DNA from 3 places in the Arthrobacter sp. 05T420 genome. Region 1 is predicted to be linked to each of the others. Evidence: riboswitches for the same ligand, from Rfam matches in the RefSeq annotation. Region 1 holds a riboswitch; each other region holds the start of a gene.
The links. A riboswitch is a leader RNA that binds a small molecule or an ion and turns the genes downstream of it on or off. The one in region 1 is predicted to bind cyclic di-AMP.
Positions count from the first base shown of each region.

Region 2: another riboswitch for cyclic di-AMP. It lies ahead of AC1DEM_RS10275 (aggregation-promoting factor C-terminal-like domain-containing protein); the one in region 1 lies ahead of AC1DEM_RS14535 (NlpC/P60 family protein).
Region 3: another riboswitch for cyclic di-AMP. It lies ahead of AC1DEM_RS18085 (hypothetical protein); the one in region 1 lies ahead of AC1DEM_RS14535 (NlpC/P60 family protein).

Region 1 covers NZ_JBFTLG010000014.1:92,317-99,300, reverse strand. The annotation lists gene AC1DEM_RS14555 (MFS transporter) at 1-1,086, shown strand, start outside; gene serC (phosphoserine transaminase) at 1,153-2,280, opposite strand; gene AC1DEM_RS14545 (iron-dependent transcriptional repressor DtxR) at 2,626-3,321, shown strand; cyclic di-AMP (ydaO/yuaA leader) riboswitch at 3,472-3,685, shown strand; gene AC1DEM_RS14540 (M23 family metallopeptidase) at 3,690-4,511, shown strand; cyclic di-AMP (ydaO/yuaA leader) riboswitch at 4,648-4,817, shown strand; gene AC1DEM_RS14535 (NlpC/P60 family protein) at 5,113-5,871, shown strand; gene AC1DEM_RS14530 (HNH endonuclease) at 6,092-6,592, shown strand; gene mobA (molybdenum cofactor guanylyltransferase) at 6,708-6,984, shown strand, end outside.
Region 2 covers NZ_JBFTLG010000009.1:18,356-25,339, reverse strand. The annotation lists partial or broken gene AC1DEM_RS10290 (DUF6454 family protein) at 1-1,448, opposite strand, end outside; gene AC1DEM_RS10285 (hypothetical protein) at 2,035-2,574, opposite strand; gene AC1DEM_RS10280 (helix-turn-helix domain-containing protein) at 3,211-3,516, opposite strand; gene AC1DEM_RS10275 (aggregation-promoting factor C-terminal-like domain-containing protein) at 3,745-4,548, opposite strand; cyclic di-AMP (ydaO/yuaA leader) riboswitch at 4,553-4,711, opposite strand; gene AC1DEM_RS10270 (sensor histidine kinase) at 4,883-6,529, opposite strand; gene AC1DEM_RS10265 (response regulator transcription factor) at 6,551-6,984, opposite strand, start outside.
Region 3 covers NZ_JBFTLG010000020.1:3,380-10,363, reverse strand. The annotation lists gene AC1DEM_RS18100 (DedA family protein) at 1-632, shown strand, start outside; gene AC1DEM_RS18095 (response regulator transcription factor) at 638-1,315, shown strand; gene AC1DEM_RS18090 (sensor histidine kinase) at 1,308-2,312, shown strand; gene AC1DEM_RS18085 (hypothetical protein) at 2,411-3,124, opposite strand; cyclic di-AMP (ydaO/yuaA leader) riboswitch at 3,133-3,322, opposite strand; gene AC1DEM_RS18080 (hypothetical protein) at 3,504-3,782, shown strand; gene AC1DEM_RS18075 (cation:proton antiporter) at 3,779-4,993, shown strand; gene AC1DEM_RS18070 (DNA alkylation repair protein) at 5,087-5,818, opposite strand; gene AC1DEM_RS18065 (glycoside hydrolase family 16 protein) at 6,170-6,984, shown strand, end outside.

The sequences.
Region 1 (6,984 bases):
GTGCTGACCCAATCTGCCATGGCGCTGCTGAGCGCCGGACTGGGCGTCCTGGTGGTCTCGGGCGCCGCCCAACTCTGGCACGTCTACGCTTTCGCCCTCATGCTCGGGGTGGTCTCCGCCCTGGACGCTCCCGTGCGGCAGACCTTCGTTTCGGAACTGGTCCGGGACGACTACCTCCCCAACGCCGTGGCACTGAACAGCGCTTCCTTTAACGTCGCCCGGATGATCGGCCCGGCAGTCGCCGGCGTGCTCACTGCCGTCGTGGGGCCCGGCTGGGTCTTCCTCATCAACACGCTGACCTTCGTCGCCATGTTGCTGAGCCTGGCGAAAATCCCTGCCGCGTCGCTGCGGCAGCTGCCTCGGGCACGGGCGGGCAAGGGCAGGATCCGGGAGGGCCTGCGCTACGTCCGGTTCCGCCCGGACCTCATCGTGGTGCTCGTGGCGATCTTCATCGTGGGAACCCTGGGGCTGAATTTCGCCCTGTTTATCGCGGCCATGGTGGGTACGGAATTCGGCCTCGACGCCGGGGCCTTCGGCCTGATGAATTCCATCATGGCCATCGGTTCGGTCGCCGGCGCGCTGTTGTCCGCCGGCCGCGGCAAGCCACGGATGCGGTTCATCTTCGGGGCGGCGGGGGCTTTCGGCGTGACCTCGGGCATCGCCGCAATGGCCCCAAACTACTTCTGGTACGGCGTCGCACTGGTGCCCGTGGGGCTGTTCGCGATCACCATGATGACGAGCGCCAACGCGTACGTCCAGACCACCACGGACCCCGCGATGCGGGGCCGGGTGATGGCGCTCTATATGGCAATATTCATGGGCGGAACCCCCATTGGGGCGCCGCTGGTCGGCTGGGTGGCAAACACCGCCGGCCCCCGCTGGTCCATGGCGGTTGCGGCGGGATCCGGTCTGCTGGCGGCCCTGATCGGGCTGGTGTGGATCATCCGGGCCAAGCACCTGCGGATCCACTTCAACCGCCGAGCACACGGGCTGCGGTACCTTCGCGTCGAAAGCGGGACCGGCGCCGCCAGCCCGGGTTCCCGGCAGGCCGGGCCGCAGGGTGGGCCGCCGGCCGGACGTGCCTGAAAACGACGGCGGCGCCGCCACAGCCTACGTTTTGATAGGCCGTGAGGACGCCGCCGGACGCGGAGGCTACTTCTTCAGTTCCGCCACGACGAAATCGATGCACTCGAGCAGCGCCGAGACATCGTCCGGCTCGATCGCCACAAAGGTGGCGATGCGCAGTTGGTTGCGGCCCAGCTTGCGGTACGGCTCGGTGTCGACGACGCCGTTTGCGCGCAGCACCTTGGCGATGGCCGAGGCATCGATCGATTCGTCGAAGTCGATCGTGGCGATCACGTTGGACCGGTCCTCGGCCTTGGCCACGAACGGCGTGGCGTAGCCGGACGCCTCGGCCCAGCGGTAGATGCGGCCGGCGGAATCCGCGGTGCGGCCGGCTGCGAAGTCCAGGCCGCCGTTGGCGTTGAGCCACTGCACCTGGGCATCCAGGGTCACCAGGGTGGCCAGCGCCGGGGTGTTGTAGGTCTGGTTCAGCCGGGAGTTGTCGATCGCCGTCTGGAGGTCCAGGAAGTCGGGGATCCAGCGGCTGCCTGCCTTGATCCGGGCCGCCCGCTCAAGCGCCGCGGGGGAGAATAGGCCAAGCCACAGGCCGCCGTCGGACGCGAAGTTCTTCTGCGGCGCAAAGTAGTACACATCGGACTCCGCCACGTCCACGTCCAGCCCTCCCGCGGCCGATGTCGCGTCGACCAGCACCAGCGAGCCCTCGTCAGCGCCCGCCACGCGCTGGACGGGGGCCGCCACGCCGGTTGAGGTTTCGTTCTGCGGCCACGCATAGACGTCGACGCCGGCCTCCGCCCGGGGGGAGGGGCGGGTGCCGGGTTCGGCCTTGATGATGGAGGACTCTGCGAGGAATGGCGCCTTGTTGGTGGCGGAGGCAAATTTTGAGCCGAACTCACCAAAGGACAGGTGCTGCGCCCTGTTCTCCACGAGTCCGAAGCTGGCAATGTCCCAGAACGCGGTGGATCCGCCCACGCCGAGCACCACTTCGTACCCTTCGGGCGCGCGGAAGAATTCGCTGAGGCCGCTGCGTACCGAGCCGACCAGGTTCTTTACCGGTGCCTGGCGGTGCGAAGTCCCCAGCAGCTTCGCCGATGCGGCGAGGGCGTCCAGCTGTTCCGGTCGGACCTTGGACGGACCGGCGCCGAACCGTCCGTCCTTGGGCAGGAGGTTGGCGGGGATCGTGATGCTGGTGTTGCTCACAGTGGCTCCAATATTCGGCTGGTTCGTGGCGTGGCTGAGAGGTGGCCTGGCAGGGATGGCTACAACGGACACCCCTTTTCATTCTTCCTGTTTTATTCTGCCTGACAGCCCACTGCGATTCGGAAATAGCCCTGTCATAGTCCTGTCATTGAGACGCCCGGAAACGGCCGGACTGCGGCACCGGGAGGGCAGCCCCGGTCCGAACGAAATATTATCCGGAGTAATTCAAAATAGGCTAGGCTGGCATGCGAACGTACGCGGTTCTCGCCAGGGCGCATCCTGCATGCAGCCCGCACGCGGTACGGTGGGAATGACGCTAGGACTGCGCTCGAGGAGCTGAGCTGAATGACGGATCTGATCGATACCACGGAGATGTATCTTCGGACCATTCTGGAACTTGAAGAAGAAAACATCGTTGCCCTCCGCGCCCGCATCGCAGAACGGCTTCGCCACTCCGGCCCCACTGTTTCCCAGACCATCGGCCGCATGGAACGTGACGGGCTTGTGGTTGTTTCGGGCGACCGGCATCTTGAACTGACCGAAACAGGGCGGAAACGCGCAATCGGCGTCATGCGCAAGCACCGCCTTGCGGAGCGCCTGCTCGCGGACGTGATCGGACTCGACTGGGCCTACGTCCATGAGGAAGCGTGCCGCTGGGAGCATGTCATGAGCGAACGCGTCGAGCGCAGAATCTTCGAGATGCTCGACCACCCGACCGTTTCGCCCTACGGAAACCCCATTCCGGGGCTTGCGGATCTTGGTGGTGTGCCCAATGGTGCTCCCACGGATAGGGCCGTGAACCTGCTGGAGGCCATGGCCGGCTACGGTGCTGGTTCGCGGATCACGGTCAACCGGCTCGCGGAACCGATCCAGGTGGAGCCGGAGCTTCTTACCCAGCTCGACGAGGGTGGAATCCGCCCCGGTGCCCTTCTCTCGCTGGAGCGGGTGGGGGAGTACATCTCGGTCCGCGTCCCCGATATCGAGGGCGCACTGGAGCTGCCGCCCGAGGTTGCCGCGCACGTCTTCGTAACTGTGGCCTGACCAGCAATAACTCGTCGGTCATGGGACGACCCATGAGTTCTGCACAATTGCGATTACGGATTTATTACCGGGCGGCTTAATCGCCTATAGTTAGTGGCCAGTACCGATACCAAAGCGTTACCTGATCCGAAGCCGAGCCCTGCCAGCGGATCAGTCGCGGAACCATCTCCTGGCAGGGGCGGGGGAACCACTTTCGGCTGCTACTTCAGCAGCCTTGGGGTGAAGTCCGTCAGCGGCAAGCAGCTTCCACCGAAGGATCCCCTGGGATGCCCCTGTGCCTGGCTGCTTGCAACGGCGGACCGGGTCTTTGATCTCTCTGACCCGAATCCGACAGCTAACTTCGCAGGCTCTCCAGAGAGGAACCGTTCTTGACCACCCAGACCGCCAGGGGCCGTCGCCGCGCGACCGGTCCCGCTCCGGAGCCGCGTCCCGTCGTCGAGCATATGGCCGAACGCCCGCGCGACGCGCACCGCGATGAACGGCGTCGCCGGCGCAGTCCGTTCCGCCAGGTAACGGAGTTTGCCTCGGCCAGCGGGGTCGGCCAGAAGGCCGGTATTGCCCTGGCCGCAACCGGTCTGGTTCTTACGGTGACGGTCCCCGTCACGAGCCCGGTGATGGCCTCCAACACCGCCGGATCCGGCGCTCTGTCCGCTGCCGTGCAGCCCGATGTCACGGCCGCCGCGGCCGCAAAGGTCGACTTCAGCCGGACCGCCGTCACCACCAAGGGCGATCCGGATGGGAAGCTAAAGCAGCTGCTCAGCGCCCAGTCTGTGGGCAGTATCACTCGCGCGGCTTCGGCAGGCACCCTTGGCGCGCCGCTGGATCATCTGGTCACGGCTTCGCCCTTCGGCTACCGTGTCAGCCCGATCACCGGGGGCGCGGGGGAGTTCCACCGCGGCCAGGATTTCGCTGCCCAGTGCGGCACGGCGGTCCATGCGGCTGCCAGCGGCACTGTGACGTTCAACGGATGGCATCCCTTCGGCGGTGGAAACCGGGTGGTCATTGACCACGGCAACGGCCTGGAGACCACGTACAACCACCTGTCCTCGGCCTCGGTCAAGGTCGGCCAGAAGGTGTCGCGCGGTGACGTCATCGCGATGAGCGGGACCACCGGCGCCTCCACGGGCTGCCACCTCCACTTTGAAGTGATGGTCAACGGCGAAGTCGTTGACCCCCTCGGCTGGCTCTAAATAGACGATGGGCCGCTCTCAAGTGCTTGTGACACGCCGTGATCTGAATGTGACATTGGGCCCGGACTCCTGTAGGGTTTGAAGCACGCCAACTTTTCCGAAGTTGGCGCTCTTGAGTGGATTGCCTAGCTCTGCCACCGCTCAAGGTCCGTTCGCATTACATCGTCTGGCAGGGGCGGGGGAACCAATTTTGGCCTTCGAAAGAAGGCCTTGGGGTTAAGTCGCAAAGCTTCCCAGGAAGCAGCGCGGCCGGGTGACTCCCATCCGAATCCGACAGCTCACCTCGTAGGCATTGGGAGAGGCTACTTTCGTGTCTTCACGCCACAATTCTGCGCGCATGCGCACCGGCGAGGTTCTTTCGAGCCCGCTGGAATCCACATCACGTGCCGCCCTTGTCGGCGCCCGGATTGGATCACGTTCCGCAGGCTCAATCTCTACCGAGTCCGGACCGCATGCAGTTTCCGCTTTTGGCGCGTCTTCGCAGTACACCCTTCGCTAAGTAACCCATTTCGGGGCGATCCGGCGTACCCCCAAGATGCCGGAGCGTCCTCAAACCGTGCCCGAAAGCGCGCGGTCCAAGGATCACGAAAGAGAGAACTTAATGACTACTCGTGCAACCGTTGCACGGCACCGCGCCGAGGTCACCAAGACCAACTCGCTGGCTGTTATTGCCAAGGCTGTCGGCGACAACGCCGGCGGCATGGGCCGTCAGGCCGCGGTCATCGCCGCAGCCTCCGGTCTGGTTCTGACCAGCGGAATCGCAGCCAACGCTGCTGAGACCAATGTTCAGCGCGAATCCACCTCCGCTTCGGCCCTGGAAGTCCAGTCCGCTGCTCCGGCCACCATCTCGGCCGCGTCCACCATCGCGATCTCCTACGAGAAGCCCGCTGTGACCACGTCGCCGGCTCCGGTCGTCGAGGCTCCCAAGCCCGTCGTGAAGGTCCAGGACTCCACTGCCACCCGCGCCGGTGGCACCGCGCTGGGCGTCAGCGGCGGCGTCGCTGCCCAGGCTCCCGCCGGCATCGGAAGCGGCGCCGGCGCGACCATCGCTGCCGCTGCCTACGCACAGCTCGGCGTGGCGCAGGACTGCACCGCCCTCGCCACCAACGCCCTGGCCGCGGCCGGCATCCACTACCACGGCTGGCCGGCAGGCTACCTGTCCCTCGGCCGCACCGTCAGCGCTGCCGAGGCACGCCCGGGCGACCTCGCCTACTACCAGAACGGCGGCGTGGGCATGGCTCACATCGCGGTTTACGTCGGCAACGGCATGGCAGTCCACGGCGGCTGGAACGGCGGCACCACCGCGCTGTACAGCGTAAACGTCGGCTCCGGCCCGGTCTTCATCCGCGTCGGCGGCTAAGTAAGACCCGCAGCACCTTCGAAAGACCCCCGCCTGTTGGCGGGGGTCTTTTGCGTTGCCGTGCAGTGAACTTTCCGCGCTGAGGACATCACCGACGAAAAAATATTCGGTGATCCGGCACCCGAGTGTTTACTCTTGTGTAATCGATCCATAGCCCGACCATGCAGAGGGCAGCCGGCCCTCGTGCCGCTGGCGGGTGCGGCCGTGAAGAGGTATGCGGATGCGCACTCTCGTTCTGAATGCTGGATATGAACCCCTGGCGGTCATCACCTTCCGCCGGGCGCTCGTCCTTGTCCTCACCGGAAAGGCCAGCGTGGTGGCCGAAGGGGACGACCCCGTTGTCGGACCCCAGGACATTCTGGGCCGCCCGTCCGTGATCCTGCTCAACCGCTACATCCGGCCGAGATACAACACCATGACAACGGTGAGCCGTCGCGGTGTGCTCCGACGCGATGCCCACCGCTGCGCCTACTGCGGCAAGGCTGCCCACACCATCGACCACGTCCAGCCAAAATCCCGGGGCGGGGCCGATTCCTGGGAGAACCTGGTGGCGGCGTGCCTGCGGTGCAACAACGCCAAGAGCGACCACACGCCAGCGGAGATGGGCTGGAAGCTTGGGTTTGTTCCGGGCCCACCCAAGGGCGCCATCTGGCAGATCAAAGAACTCGAGAAGCCGACGCCGGCCTGGGATCCGTTCCTGCTGCCTGAATCAGCTGCCTGAACAGTTGTTCCCTGACCCAGCTCCCTGAACTGTGTTGCCCGTACTGCCGCCTGAACGTCTGAGGGGCCCGCCACGCCTCATTCGCCGGCAGCGGCCGCCGCGCTAGGCTGAACCGGTGGAATTCGATGCCATCATTCTCGCCGGGGGGCGGTCCTCCCGCCTGGGCGGCGTGCCCAAATCCGGGCTGATCTACGACGGCGCAACCCTCCTTGAGCGGTCACTGCGCGCCGCGGGCGCTGCGGGACGCATCGTCGTCGTCGGGCCCGACCCCGGCGACCTGCCCGAAGGCGTGCTGACCTGCAGGGAAGACCCGCCCTTCGCGGGGCCCGCCGCGGCCATCGCCGCGGGCCTGGCCGCGCTGGCCGCCCACCAGGCCGGCGGGGACCAAGCAG
Region 2 (6,984 bases), on a different contig from region 1:
TGCTCGGCCGCGTACCCGTGGTCCTGGTCTCAGGTCACGGCTTGCATCGGTGAGAGCCGGGCCGGTTGTGCCGAGTTGGGGTTGTTCGGTGCCAGCAATCCGGCGGTGGCCAGGGTGTTGATGTCCTTGGGCGTGTTTTTCGCCGCGGTGAAGGCCGCCGCCGGGGTGCCGGCGCCCTGCTGGGTTTCTCCGGGGGTGTTGGCGGCCTTGGGATAGGTGGCGAAGTAGTGGTCGAAGGAGACGTTCTCCTGGAAGATCACGACCACGTGTTTGATCGGCGTCGCGGTGCCGTCGTGGTTTTCGCCGGCGGTGGCGGGGCCTGCGCCGGAGCCGAACAGACCGGCTGTCAGCACCGAGGCGCCCAGGGCTGCCGCGACCGTGGCGGCGGCGATGCGCTTGCGGGTGATTCGTTGTGCCGGATGAGGCATGGGGTTATCCAATCTTTCCGTTTCGGGGGTACCGGCGGCGGGAGCCCGGCATCTTTCTGGGTGGCGGGATTCCCGTTCGCAACCGAGCAGCGTGCTGGCCGGGAATCCGGGTTGATCGGCAGGCGACCAGAGGAAGCCTGGTCGGGGCCGGCCTGGAGCCGCACGGCGGAGTCCCGGCGTGTGGTCGCGGATCACCGTGCGGGACTTGAGGTCGATCATCGCCATGCCGCCGAGTTCGTAGGTGGCACCCGTGCCGGCGGCCGCGGTCTGCGGGAGGTTGGTGATCCCGCTGCAGAGCATTCTGGAGCTGGGTACGTACTGGCAGTCCTGGTAGTCGATGAAGTAGTTCGGGTTCTCCCAGGTCGAGAGCTGCTTGCCCTGCAGGTCCCATTCCGCGAAGCGGCGTGAACCCCAGGTGTTGCCGACCAGGTGGCCTGTCTGCTTGTCCATCACAATGCCGCCGAAGTGGTCCTTCACCTGGAACTGCTTGTGCACGTCGAGGGTGTTCGCATCGACTCGGTAGATGATGGCGCTGCTGTCGGGCCGGTACTGGGCCACGGGGATCCAGACGTTGGTGCCGTCGAAGTCGATGCCGCCCGGGTGGTACATGTCGCCCTCGCCCAGAACGATGTCCTTTTGCAGGTTGCCGGCCTTGTCCATGACAAAGAGGTGGCCGACGCCCTTGCCAGGGGTGCGGTCGAACCCGTTCTGCGGCGTCGGGAACTTAACGGTCGGTTCGATGATCTGAACGGCTGAGAGGAAGATGTGGTCCTTGCTGTAGGCGATTCCCTCTGTGTGGAACGTAGGGAAGTTGAGTTTCAGCTTGGATGTCTGCTGCCAGTTCGTGTTCCGGTCAACGCCGTTGAAGGCGTCGGCCAGCGCCGTGTTCCTGTCACCGTGGTTGCCGGCAGCGGCGTTGTCACCGGCGGCCTGGGCTGCTGCGGTGGCGCTGACTGCGGACGCGGCCAGGACGATTGCTGCGGCAGCGGTGAGGATGCCTCGGGTGCGAGTCGTGCTCATTCGGGAGCCTCTCAAAGGGGTTGGGTCGTATCAAGAGATCGCCACGTTACTTCCCGGTAATGAACCACCCGGGGCGCGGTCGTGAACAACAGGTTGCTGTCCGGCACGCGACGTTTGACTGGTCCGCAAGGGGCCGCGGCCAGGGGTAGGGCAAAGACGGCTGGCGAAACTCACGCCAAGCGAGTCTAAAAACAATCAACGGGACCGCGCTCACAGCAGACTAAGACCCGAGTCAACAAAAGCCGGGGCAGGCCCTTTGTTCAGTTACTCGTTCGTCCTAGACCCTGGCGTTGTAGACGTCGAGTCCGAAGCGGTTCTTCTCTTCCTCCGCCTTCGGCCGGGACTGGCGATGCCCAGCACGGAGACCGGGACGCAGAGGAGGCGCTGCAGTGGGTTGATCGTTTTGGCGGCCGCCAGGCCTCCCTGCCCATCCCAGCCCGTGCTGGCTCGGGGAACCACGCCCGGCTCCTAACGCAGTCTTGCCTGGGTGATGTCCACCAGCAGTACCGGGTGACGCCACCGGTGACGCCGGAAGGATGGCCGCGGGCAATGCTGGCCACGACTGCGAGCGTTGCTCACCGTCTGATCATGACAGCGGGAGTGGACGGCGCCGCTGGAAAAACCCGGTCGAGGCGTACCCTGCGGCGAGGACGCCGAGGCTGCCCAGCCAACCGGCCGCCAATACGGTCAGAACGATCCGATCCCGATCCTCGTAGGGGGCCAGCGACTGGCCGGCGACGATGACCTTGCCCGCCGCCGGCCGGGCGACGACCGCCATCCGCAGGCCCGGTTCCGGCTGCCACGTCACTGCGTCAGAGCCGGAGTCCCGGGCCGTCTGGAGGACGCCGGCGGGAAGGTCAGGAAGTGAGCCATGAAGGGTGACAGTCCCCGACTCCGGTTTGTTATCCGACCCGTACACGATGACGAACACCCCGCTGTCTGGCGTCAGTTCCAGCCGCGGCGCCATCAGCGTCTCCGGACCGATCAGCTGGGCCTTTGCAGCTGCGGCGGCTGCTGGCGCGGCATTGGCTGCGCGGCGGCCGAGCTGCTGGAACGCGGCATAGGAGCTTCCGAAGATGAGCGTGATGATGACGGCTGCCGTCAGCCAGCCGGTTGCCCTTCGCATGCCTCCATCATGGGGCACGTCGGTCCTGCGGCGCTCGGAAGGCGGGAGAAAAGTGCTTTGGGCTGTACTTCCGGCAGGGAGACCCTGCCGGCCCGACTCGGCCACCCCGTTCCGGGCGATCCGCCCAACTCCCTGCGAGTGAAGTCAAGGGCATCTGCACCTGAGCCCAGCCACCGGGCCAACAGCTACGACGCCGCCCGGCATTGCCCGGCAGTTTCAGCGGCGGCGGAGCTCCACAAAGTGTCCCGGTGAGTGACCGGGTTAGGGGACCAGGCCATCTCCGGCAGCCGCGAGTTCCCTGAGCTCACGGACATGAGCTTTTGCAGGCAGTTCTCCGGCCCTTCGCTGCGAGAGGCAGCTCTCAGCCTTTTCTCAGCGCGAGGCGGGACATTTGTAGAAGGTCCCGAGAGGCCGACCCCGCCTCGGCCGTCGATCCACAGGCTCCGGCCGCACGCTCCCCTCAACCGGCGTGCGGCCGGACATCTCGTGTCCCTCGTGCAATCCCGCCGGCGTCCGGTCCCGGCCGCCTGAAACCTCGGTGTCGCCCTCCTCGGCACGGTGGCTGGCGGGGACTTCCACGTCTCTCGAAGCTCCTTCAGCACCTACCAATCGCCGCGACGCACGGCAGCCGTTGGCTCAGGGATTTCTCAGCATTGCATCGATTCCGCATCTGGGCAGGAGGGACTCCCGCAGCGCCGGGTCGGCCACCAGTTTGGCCGTTTTGGGACGTGCCCGGCGGGCAGCGGCTTGCCGCTGTGCGCCGTGGGGCAGGTAACCGAAACGGGGATCGCTGTTGCGGCCCAGTTCCCGGCTGCTGGTCGAGGGCGCCCGTCCCATCGCCTGCGCGATCGCGCTCATGGAAGAACCGGCCGCGGACAGGTCCCGGATCAGTTCCCATTCCCGCGGCTCCTCAGCCCCGCCAGGCGGACCCAGCCGGCACATGTCGCGGCATTGAAACCGAGATCCCTAGCGGCCGCCGTCGTGCTCCCCAAACGGTCAAACACCTCGAAAAACGCCTTCTTCTGATCCTGCCCATACCGCACGGGCCGGGATGAATCCCCGCTTTAACGAACCACGGTCGTTGCAACTCCCAAATGTCTGGGTGTTGCAACGACCGCTAGAACCCGCCTGTGGATCCGGGGCCTCCTTTGGTGGGCCGCTACTGCCGGTTTAGTACCAGTTGTGCGCGTAGTGGAAGTTCAGGGCGCCGCAGGGGGAGCCGTAGCGTTCCTTGACGTAATTCAGGCCCCAGTTGATCTGGGTTCGGTAGTTGGTCCTGTAGTCGGCGCCGGCGCTCGCCATCTTCGAGGCGGGCAGGGACTGGACCACGCCGTAGGCGCCGCTGCTGGCGTTGGTGGCAGTCGTCTTCCAGTCCGATTCCTTGGTCCAGAGCTTCTGCAGGCACTGCATCTCGTTAGGTGCCCAGCCATAGCTGCCCAGCTGGGCCGCGGCGTAGGCCTGGGCGCCGGCGGGGTCGTCGATGGCGACCGGGGCCTTGGCGGGTGCGGGGGCCTTGGCGGGAGCGGCCGCAGGAGCCGGGGCCTTGGCGGGTGCGGGCGCCTTGGCGGGAGCGGCCGCAGGAGCCGGGGCCTTGGCGGGAGCCGCTGCGGGGGCTTTGGCGGGCTTAGCCGCCGGGGCCTTGGCTGCCACGCTGTTGTCTACTGTCGCCGTGGGCGCAGCGACCTCGACTCGTTCGAAGTTGAGCTTGGCCAGCGGGTCGGCGCTCGTGGCCGTTTGGCTCCCAACCTTTGCCGTGTGGGCGCCCGGCTCTGCCGCCTGGGCGGCGGCGCCGCCCCCCACCAGCATGGCGCAGGCGGCGGTGATGACGGCGGCGCGGCGGCCTGTGATGCCGAGTCCTGTGGCCAGCCTGGACAGGGCGGATGCCTGCGTGGCCGGTTCGGCGCGGTGGCGCGACTTGGTGGAGCTGGAATGGGAATCGCCGTCAGGGCGCGGCTGTACCTGGAATTCAGTCATGATGATGGCCTCTCAACGCCGGCGAAGTTAGCTGTCGGGTTCGGATGAGGTCATCCGGCCGCACGGAACATCACGTGTCGGCTTCACCCCGAGGGCGCATGAAATGCAGAATGCCCGGGAACTCTGGGTCCCCCGCCTCTGCCTGGTCTAGCGGAATCCGGGAAGCGGCAGAGTTTGGCGTCCATCCGGATATGCGGCACCAATGGCAGCGCACTCCTAAGACGCTACAGGACCCCGGCGCTTAAGTCACATTTTGGTAACAGGAGTCACAGTGGCGGGGTGTCGGCTTGCGCCGGAACCCCGGCGGCGACCGAACTGCGGTTCGCGTGGTTGGCTACACCGACGGCGGCGCCGCGGGCAGCCGCACGGCGAACTCCGTGCGGCCCGGCCGGGACGTGACTTCGACGGTCCCTCCGTGGGCCTCCACGATCGACTGGACAATGGACAAACCCAACCCGCTCGTTCCCTCGGAGGTCGGCGCGGAAGTCGCCGTGCCCGGACGGCGGCTTCCGGTGGCCGGAACGCCAGCGGCACCAGAAACAGCACCAGAAACGGCACCAGAAACCGTGCCGGAAACCGAGCCTGCGGCGGCCCCGGACCGGGCCCCCGCCGTCGCGGCCACAGGGTTAGCTGCGGCGCTGGCTGCGGGATTGGTCCGCGCGGCGTCGGCCCGTGCGAAGCGGGCGAAGACCCGCCCAACGAATTCCGGGGCGATGCCGTTGCCGTTGTCCGTCACGGTGACCACGGCGCTTCCGTCAGCCGAACGCATGACACCCGTGACCACCTTGGTGCCGGGAGCCGTGTGTTTGCGTGCATTGGACAGGAGGTTGGCGAGGACCTGATGCAGCTGGGACGCGTCACCGCGCACCACCACGGGCTCCGCCGGAAGTTCCAGCTGCCAGATGCGGTCCGGGGCCATGACTTTCTCGTCGCTCACCGTCTCGATGGCCAGCTGCGTGAGATCGACGTCGGAGATCTTGAGCGGCTGTCCCTCGTCCAGGCGCGCCAGCAACAGCAGGTCCTCCACCAGGGTGGTCATCCGCTCGGACTGGCTTTGCACTCGGGCGAGGGATCTCTCGCCGTCGGGGGTGAAATGCTCGGTCATCCGCATCAGCTCCGTGTAACCGCGGATGGCTGTCAGCGGGGTGCGGAGTTCGTGCGAGGCGTCGGCGACGAACTGCCGCACCTTCATCTCGCTCTCCTGCCGCGCCTCGAGAGCGTTGGAGACGTTGTCCAGCATCTTGTTCAGCGCGTAGCCCACGCTGCCCACCTCTGTTCCGCGATGGGCCGCAGACGCCGGGACGCGCACTCCGAGCGCCACCTCGCCAGCGTCCAGCGGGAGGCGGGAGACATTGGTGGCCACTTCGGAGAGCTGTTCCAGCGGCTTCATGGTCCGCCGGATCAGGGCCGTACCGGCAAGACCGATCAGCACGAGTCCGCCGGCGGAGACCACCACCATGGTCCAGACCAACGAGGTCAGGGTGCTGTCCTTTTCTGCCAGCGGAAGTCCGGTGACAATCACGTCGCCATAGGGTGCCCGCACGGCGGTGAGCCGGTACGCGCCGGCCGAGAGGGTCCGGTCCACGGGCACACCGTTCGGGGTGAGCGCCAGGAGGGCCGCGTTGTCGTCGGGGGAGAGGCTCTTGCGAGTGGCGTCCCCGGCCAGGAAGCCGGCTCTACTGACCTCACCGTCCTCGATGCGGGCGTTCAGCGTCCCGACGCCCTGCCCCCTGGCTTCGAGGGGGTCGGGGCGGCCGGACGGGTTGCCGGACACGGGACGGCCGAAGTCGTTCGAGCGGCGGGAGGCATTGCTGAGCTGGTCATCGAGCTGTCGGGTGAGGAACAGGTCCATGGAGGCATAGCTGAACAGCCCCACGGCGCCGCAGATGGCCACAAGCAGCGCCATGGCGACGAGGACCAGGCGGGTGCGCAAATGCCACGTGGACGGGTTGCGCCAGTCGCGTCCGGGGACGCGGGTCATGCCGGAAAGCGTGGGCACGGATCAGTCCGCCGGCTTCAGGACGTAGCCGGCGCCGCGCACCGTGTGGATCATGGGCGCATGGTTGACGTCCACCTTCTTGCGGAGGTAAGAAATGTAGAGTTCCACGATGTTCGCCTGGCCGCCGAAGTCGTAGTCCCAGACGCGGTCCAGGATCTGGGCCTTGCTGATGACCCGTTTGGGGTTTTCCATGAGGTAGCGCAGCAGCTCGAACTGCGTGGCGGTCAGATGCAGCTCCTCGCCGGCCCTGGTGACTTCGCGGGTGTCGACATTGAGCACAAGGTCCCCCACCACGAGTTCGGCGGTGTCCATCGCGGCCACGCCTGAGCGCTGGACCAGCCGGTGCAGGCGCAGCAGCACCTCTTCCATGCTGAACGGCTTGGTGACGTAGTCATCGCCGCCGGCCGCGAGGCCGGTAATGCGGTCTTGGACGGCAT
Region 3 (6,984 bases), on a different contig from region 1:
TCATCGCACTCATGGTCTTCATCGAATCGGGCGTGCTCTTTCCCTTCCTCCCCGGTGACTCGCTGTTGTTCACCGCAGGCCTTCTGCACCAGCAGCTACAACTGACGCTGCCAGTGCTGATCGGCGTCGTCACCGCGGCCGCCGTCGCCGGTGACCAGGTCGGCTACTTGCTGGGACGGAAATTTGGCAGGCGGTGGTTCAAGGATGACGCCAGGATCCTGAAGACAGCGCACCTGACCACCACAGAGGACTTCTTCCGCCGCCACGGCGGGGCGGCAATCGTGCTGGCCCGCTTCGTCCCCATGGTCAGGACGTTCGCGCCTCTCACCGCTGGGATTGCGCGCTACGAGTACAAGTACTTCACCCTCTGGAACGTCATCGGCGCGGTGGCTTGGGCCAGCTCCGTGACGTTGCTTGGCACCTGGTTGGGACATTTTGAGATCATCGCCAAGAATATCGACGTCATTGCGGTGGCCATGGTTCTGGTCTCCGTCTTGCCGGCGGCCGTGCAGTTACTCAAGCGCCGCCGCAACAGTCGGGTCTCCGACGTCACCACGGGCACAGCCGCCGGCGACACGGCGCAGGAATCCGAGGATGGACTGCGGACTGAGGAAATGGCCGCGAAAGAATAGCTGACATGACTATCGCTGACCGCCCGTCCCTGCTGCTCGTCGAGGACGACGCCGTCCTGGGACCGCTCATCGCCGAGCTCCTGGACCCGGATTACCGGATCCAGCTGGTCACCAACGGCCGTGATGGCCTCCACCACGGGCTCACCGGGACATGGGACGTCATGGTGATCGACCGCGGGCTGCCGGTAATGGACGGCATCGCCCTGATCGCGGCGCTGCGGTCGAAGGGCATTGTCACTCCCATCCTGATCCTGACCGCGCTGGGCGATGCCGACGAAAAGGTCAGGGGCCTGGACGCCGGCGCCAACGATTACGTGACCAAGCCGTTCGACGCCGGCGAACTGGCAGCACGCCTGCGCGCACTGACGCGCACCTTCACTTCTCCGGCCCCGGCACGGGTGATGATCGGGAACTGGGAACTGGATCCGACGCAGCGCACAGTCCGCTCCGTCTACGGGCAGACGGTGTCGCTGACGGCGAAAGAAGGCCAACTACTCGCAGCCCTGGCCGCAGAACCGGACCGCGTCTTCACCCGGGACGAACTCCTCACGGCGTACTTCCACGCCTCGGATCAGCCCGGCGTGATCGATACGTATGTTCACCACCTGCGCCGGAAGATCTCCAAGGCCGTCATCCGCACGGTGCACGGCCTCGGCTACCAGATCGGCGAGGCTGATGAGTAACGGCGGAACCGGCGGAAATCCGGACTACTCCATCCTGCGCAAGGCCTCGCTCAAGGTCGCGTTGCGGATCAGCGGCGCGTGCGCGGTCATGGTCATCGGGCTGCTCGCCGCCACGGCGCTTTACCTCCTGAATCAACTGGCCCATCCCGAAGTGCCAGGCTCTGCGGCGGCCGGGATGGCCTACGCATACTTGGATTCCAAAGATGTGCTCGAAGCCATGGTCATCGCCGGGGTGGCGGGAATCTTGCTGGCCGGCATCGTCGGGTGGCTCAGCGCGCGCAGCGCCATCCGCCCCCTCGGTGATGCCCTGGCCAGGCAACGGCGCTTCGTCCAGGATGCGAGCCACGAATTGCGCACACCCTTAACCATCCTGGACACCAGGATCCAGCTTGCCCAGCGCAACACCGTGCCCGGCTCCAGGCAAGGCCAAGACCTTGCCAGGATCCGAGAGGACGCAGCAACGCTGACCGGGATTGTCAACGAACTCCTCCTCGCAGCAACCACGGAAGCCCCGGACCGCTCCGCACCGCCTGCCGACCTTGCCGACGCCGCCGCCAGCGTCGCAGGGAGCCTCCAGCAGGTCGCGGACCAGCGCAGAGTGCGCCTGGATTTCGTGGCCGATGCCCGGCCGCTGGCCCGGATCGAGAAGAATGCACTGCGCCGTGCCGTACTGGCCCTGGCGGACAACGCCCTTGCCCACACCCCTGAGGGCGGCCGCGTGTCCATCACGACGTCGATCGAGCAGAGCCGCGCCGTCATCACGGTGGCGGACACCGGGACCGGCATCACCGGCGTCGATCAGGCCCGAATCTTTGACCGCTTCGTGCGGACCGCCAGCACTGACGGTTCACAGGGACAGCGGAGCTTTGGGATCGGCCTGGCCTTGGTCCGGGAGATCGCCGTCGCTGCCGGGGGGACCGTCGAGGTGGCCGCGACGGGTGCCGAGGGCACGGTCATGAAATTGACGCTTCCGTTGGCCGGGCGCGTGAATCCCTGAGAACCATATGCACAGAAAAGACCGGCGATCGATTTGCCCCCAAGGGAATCGATCGCCGGTCTTTCCGGACTGTATAGCCCTGGAAGGGGCCGTGCGGCTTAGGCGCGGACGAAGGTCACGCCGCCGGTCGCGGTCAGCCAGGACAGCGGGTGGACCATCGTCTGGTTCTTCCCGTTCATCCCGCCACTGACCACCTGGCCGTTGCCGGCGTAGATGCCAACGTGACCGGACTGGACCACCATGTCGCCGGGCTTCGGGGTCGAAACGACGGTTCCGAGGCCAAGGAAGGCCCGGGGACCGATGTCACCGACGGGCTTGCCCGCGGCGCCAAGGGCCTTTTCCACCATGGCGGTGCAGTCCTGGGTGATGCCCACCTGGCTGTAGGCGGCCGAGAGCATGATGGCGTTGCGTCCGCCGGCAGCCGGCGCCGCGGCATGCCCTGCGGCCGGAGCGGACTGCACCTTGATGGTTGCCTTGGGTGCTGCGGCCGGTGCTGCTGCAGGCGCTGCAGCAGGGGCAACGGCGTGGGCTGCGGCGGGGGCTGCGGCGGGAGCCGTCGCCACGGCAACGGGCTTTTCGATCACCGGTGCTGCGACGGTAGCTACCGCCGGGCGGTCAAAGCTGATTTTGACGCTTGAATCAGCGTTGACGGGCGCACTGACCAGCGCGTTGACGTCCACTTTGGACGCCGGAGCGGAGTCGCGCTGCGCAGGTGCTGCAGCTGCGTTGGCTGCCATTCCGCTGGTGAGGACCAGGCCGGATGCGGCGGCGAAGACGGCGGCATGGCGCGCAAAAGTATTGATTGAAGACATGAGTGTAGCCTCTCCCAGTGCCTGCGAGGTGAGCTGTCGGATTCGGATGGGAGTCACCCGGCCGCACTCCCGGGCCCGTCACTGCGGGCACTGTGCGGCTTCACCCCAAGACCTGCGTCATCAGCAGGCCAAATGTGGTTTCCCCGTCTCTGCCGGTAGTTGATGCGAGTTATCCCCGGGCCGCGGCAGAGTTAGGCAATCGGCTGGGGAGCGCCCGTATCGGAGACAACAGGCGCCTATCCACCGTAACCCGAACCGGATGTAAATGTCACATTCAGGTAACGGCGGCCACAGTACGGTCCCGCAATTGCCCATGGGGCGGCGCCGCATCCGAACGTAGGATGATGCCACCAGCACCACGCCTGAGCGGAGGCCCGAAATGAACAGCCACTGTGTCGCCATCTGCCAGCTGAGCACTCAGCCCCAGGAAGATTTCGACGTCAACACCGAGCTGCTGATCCTGGACGGCCAGGACGTCCGCGTGACGACGTGGGACGCGGAACCGCGCGACGGCGGCTTCGACGAGCACGTCCTCAATGATCGGGTGGATGCGCTCGGGTACATGGTTGTCAACGACTGGTCCTTCCTGGACGGCAAGGCCTACGCGGTGGTGGAGCGGCGGTCAGGCCCGGCGCAGGAGAGCAGCGGCGAGCCGTGACATTCCTGTCCCTGGCGCTGATTGCCGTCGTCGCCCTCGCTGGCCCCCTGCTGGCTCTGCCGGTGCGCTGGCGGCTGCCGGTGGTGCTGGGCGAACTGCTGGCCGGCATCGCGATCGGACGTTCAGGCCTGGCCCTCGTGGACCCCACAGACCCGACGTTTACCCTGCTGGCCAACATCGGATTCGCGCTGATGATGTTTGTGGCCGGAACCCATGTTCCCGTGAGGGATCCGCAGATCCGCTCCGCCCTTGGCCATGGCTCCCGCCGGGCCATTGCGGCCGCAGCGGCAGCGGTGGCGGTCGCCACCGGCATCGGCCTGCTCTTCGGAACTGGACATGCTCCCCTCTACGCAGTGCTGCTGGCGTCCTCGTCGGCCGCCTTGGTCCTTCCGATCATCGATTCCCTGCGCCTCGGCGGACCCCATGTCATCGCCATGACCGCGCAGGTGGCCATCGCCGACTTAGCCTGCATTGTGGCGTTGCCGCTCCTCGTGGACCCGCCCCACGCAGGCCGCGCGGCACTGGGCGTGCTCGCAGTGACCGGCTGCGCGGTGGTGCTCTACTTCGTCCTGCGCTGGCTCGATCGCAGGGGAATCAACGGGCGCATGCACCGACTCTCGGAAAGCCGCAAGTTTGCCCTGGAGCTGAGGAGCCAACTGGCCGTCCTCTTCGCCTTGGCCGCAGTCGCGACGTGGAGCAATGTGTCCGTGATGTTGGCAGGGTTTTCATTCGGCCTGGTGGTGGCCGCCGTCGGCGAACCGAGGCGCCTGGCCCGGCAACTGTTCGCCCTCAGTGACGGCTTCCTTGGCCCGGTGTTCTTCGTGTGGCTGGGCGCGTCACTGACACTCAAAGACCTTGCCGGGCATCCGGAGATGATTGCCCTCGGACTGGCCCTCGGAGCCGGGACCCTGCTGACGCACGCCGGCCTGGCGTTCCTGGGGCTTCCGTTGCCACTCGGGGTGTTGTCGGCGGCCCAACTGGGCGTGCCGGTGGCGGCGGCGAGCATCGGCACTCAGCTGCAGGTCCTGCTCCCGGGCGAGGCTGCGGCCCTGCTGGTCGGCGCGCTGGTCACCATAGCCGCGAGCGCCGTCGCCGGCTCGCGGGCGGCGAGGACATTCGCGCTGCCCGCAAATGCCGGCGGCAGATCCGGCGATGCCGGCAGCGCCGTCGGACCGGGTGATCCCGGCGGTCCGGGAGATCCGAAAGTCTGAAAGTCCGGACGACGGGAAGCCCGAAGGTCCGCAAGTCAGAACACGGTCCGGGCCGGGCCGGGCCGGGCCGGGCTGGCGCCAGCACTCGAGTCGTCACTCTCCAGCGGCGGTGAATTGCAGCTCCGGCCTTGTCTTAGCCATCTCGGCCAGGACGCGGGAAACCGCATCCCGGACCACAGCGCCGTCGCCCTCGGCGTGGAGGTCGGCGTCGGCGTGGAGGTCGGCGTGGGAGTCGAACGGCCCTTGAGGCTCGCCCAGCACAGCATTGGCGTGGCGGACAAATCTGTCCCAGTCCCCCGTACCTGCGCGCAGAGCCTGCAGCGGCGAAAGCAGCGCGGCCCGGCGCAGCCAGGCATCGGGCTCGCGCATCCACCGGTCCAGCACGCTGTCAGCCCGCACCCTGGCCAAAAGGTCAAGCCCGCCCACCAACGGGCCGACAACGTCGACGGCGAGCGGATCCACGAGCTCCCGCACGTGCGCCTCCCGGATGAAGCCCTCCAGCCGGGTGAGGTCGGAGTTGGTCAGCAGCTTCACATTGGCCTGTAGCAGGATCACCGCGGCCTGCCTGCGCTCGAAAACCGGCATTGTCCCCGGTTTCGAGCCCCACAGTTCGGAACTCAGCGCAGTGATTTCATCGTGTGACAGCCCGGGATAGCGGCGGCCGGCGTCCCGGACGGTCCCGCGCACGGCACCCATGGACGTGCCGTAGAACCGGAGGCCGTTGCCTCCTGGCTCCATCTCCAGCCGCGAAGCCAGCCCGTCCGCACGGCGCCAGGAACTTTCCCGCTGCAGCGAGAGGTCGATGAATTTGCCAGCATCACTCACCCGTCCATTCTTTCGCCTGGGCGCCGGAAAATGCCGTGAACCCTTCCCGGAAGGTTTGCGGGTCAAGGTAACGTTCCGGTAACGTAGGCCACCGGCCGCGAAGGCCTGGCCCGAATGCAGGGCCCCGGACCGCCCCTTCTCAGGGCCCGGTTGCGCCGTTCGGCGCCTGCTCGCCCATGCTCTGGCAGCAGGGGCCCGATGTTGCTTCCCGTACTCGCCGCCCTGGCAGCGACGGTAGTGAGCGCCCGCCACAAAGCCCGGAGGGGTCCGTTGTTCCAGAAAACACCGTCCAAACACGCACAGTTCAATCACGCACAGTTCAATCACGCAGAGTCGAAGCCACCACGCTTCATGACACCGCAGTTCCACAAAATAGCGATTGCGTTGAGCTTGGGCGCACTGACCCTGACCGGTTGCAGCGTCGCTCCCACGGACGGCGCGGCAGCACCCTCCGGCGCCACCCAGGCCCCGCGGCCTGCCGCGGCTTCCACGTCAGCAGCGGCCACCCAGGCCCTGCGCCCTGCCGCGGCTTCCACGTCAGCAGCGGCCGCAGCGGCTAAGACGGCGAAGCCCACTGCACCCAAACCCGTCGGCGGCACCGCCGCTGCAACGGCGGATCCCAGGGTCGAAGCGGCACCGGCAGCCGCCGTCGCACCTTCCTCCACGCCCAGCGCCGCGCCAGCATCGGGCGCCGCACAAGCGGCAGCCACTACGGGCTCGACGCCGGCCGCCGCGCCCGCCGCGGCCAAGGCCGCCGTCGCCGCGCCCGGCGGCGGGTCGCAAGCCGCCACCGCCCGGCGCTGGGGTGCGGTTGTTGCAGGCGACGAATTCTCCAAGGCCGGCGCCCCCGACTCCACCAAGTGGAGCGTCTTCAAGGGAACCGGACATGCCGGCAAGGGTGTGCGGAGCCCGCAGGCATGGTCGGTCGCCAATGGCGTGGCCACGGTCAGCGGCAACTCGGCCGGCACTACGGGCGGCATGTCGGCAAAATTTGCACAGCAGAAGTACGGCAAATGGGAGACGCGCATGCGGACCAGCGCCCGGGACCCGAAGTACCACCCCGTGTTGATCCTGTGGCCCAACAACAACACCTCCCCCAACTGCGCCGAGATCGACTACGCCGAGGGCAGCACCAACACCACGCAGATCAAATTCTTCCTGCACTA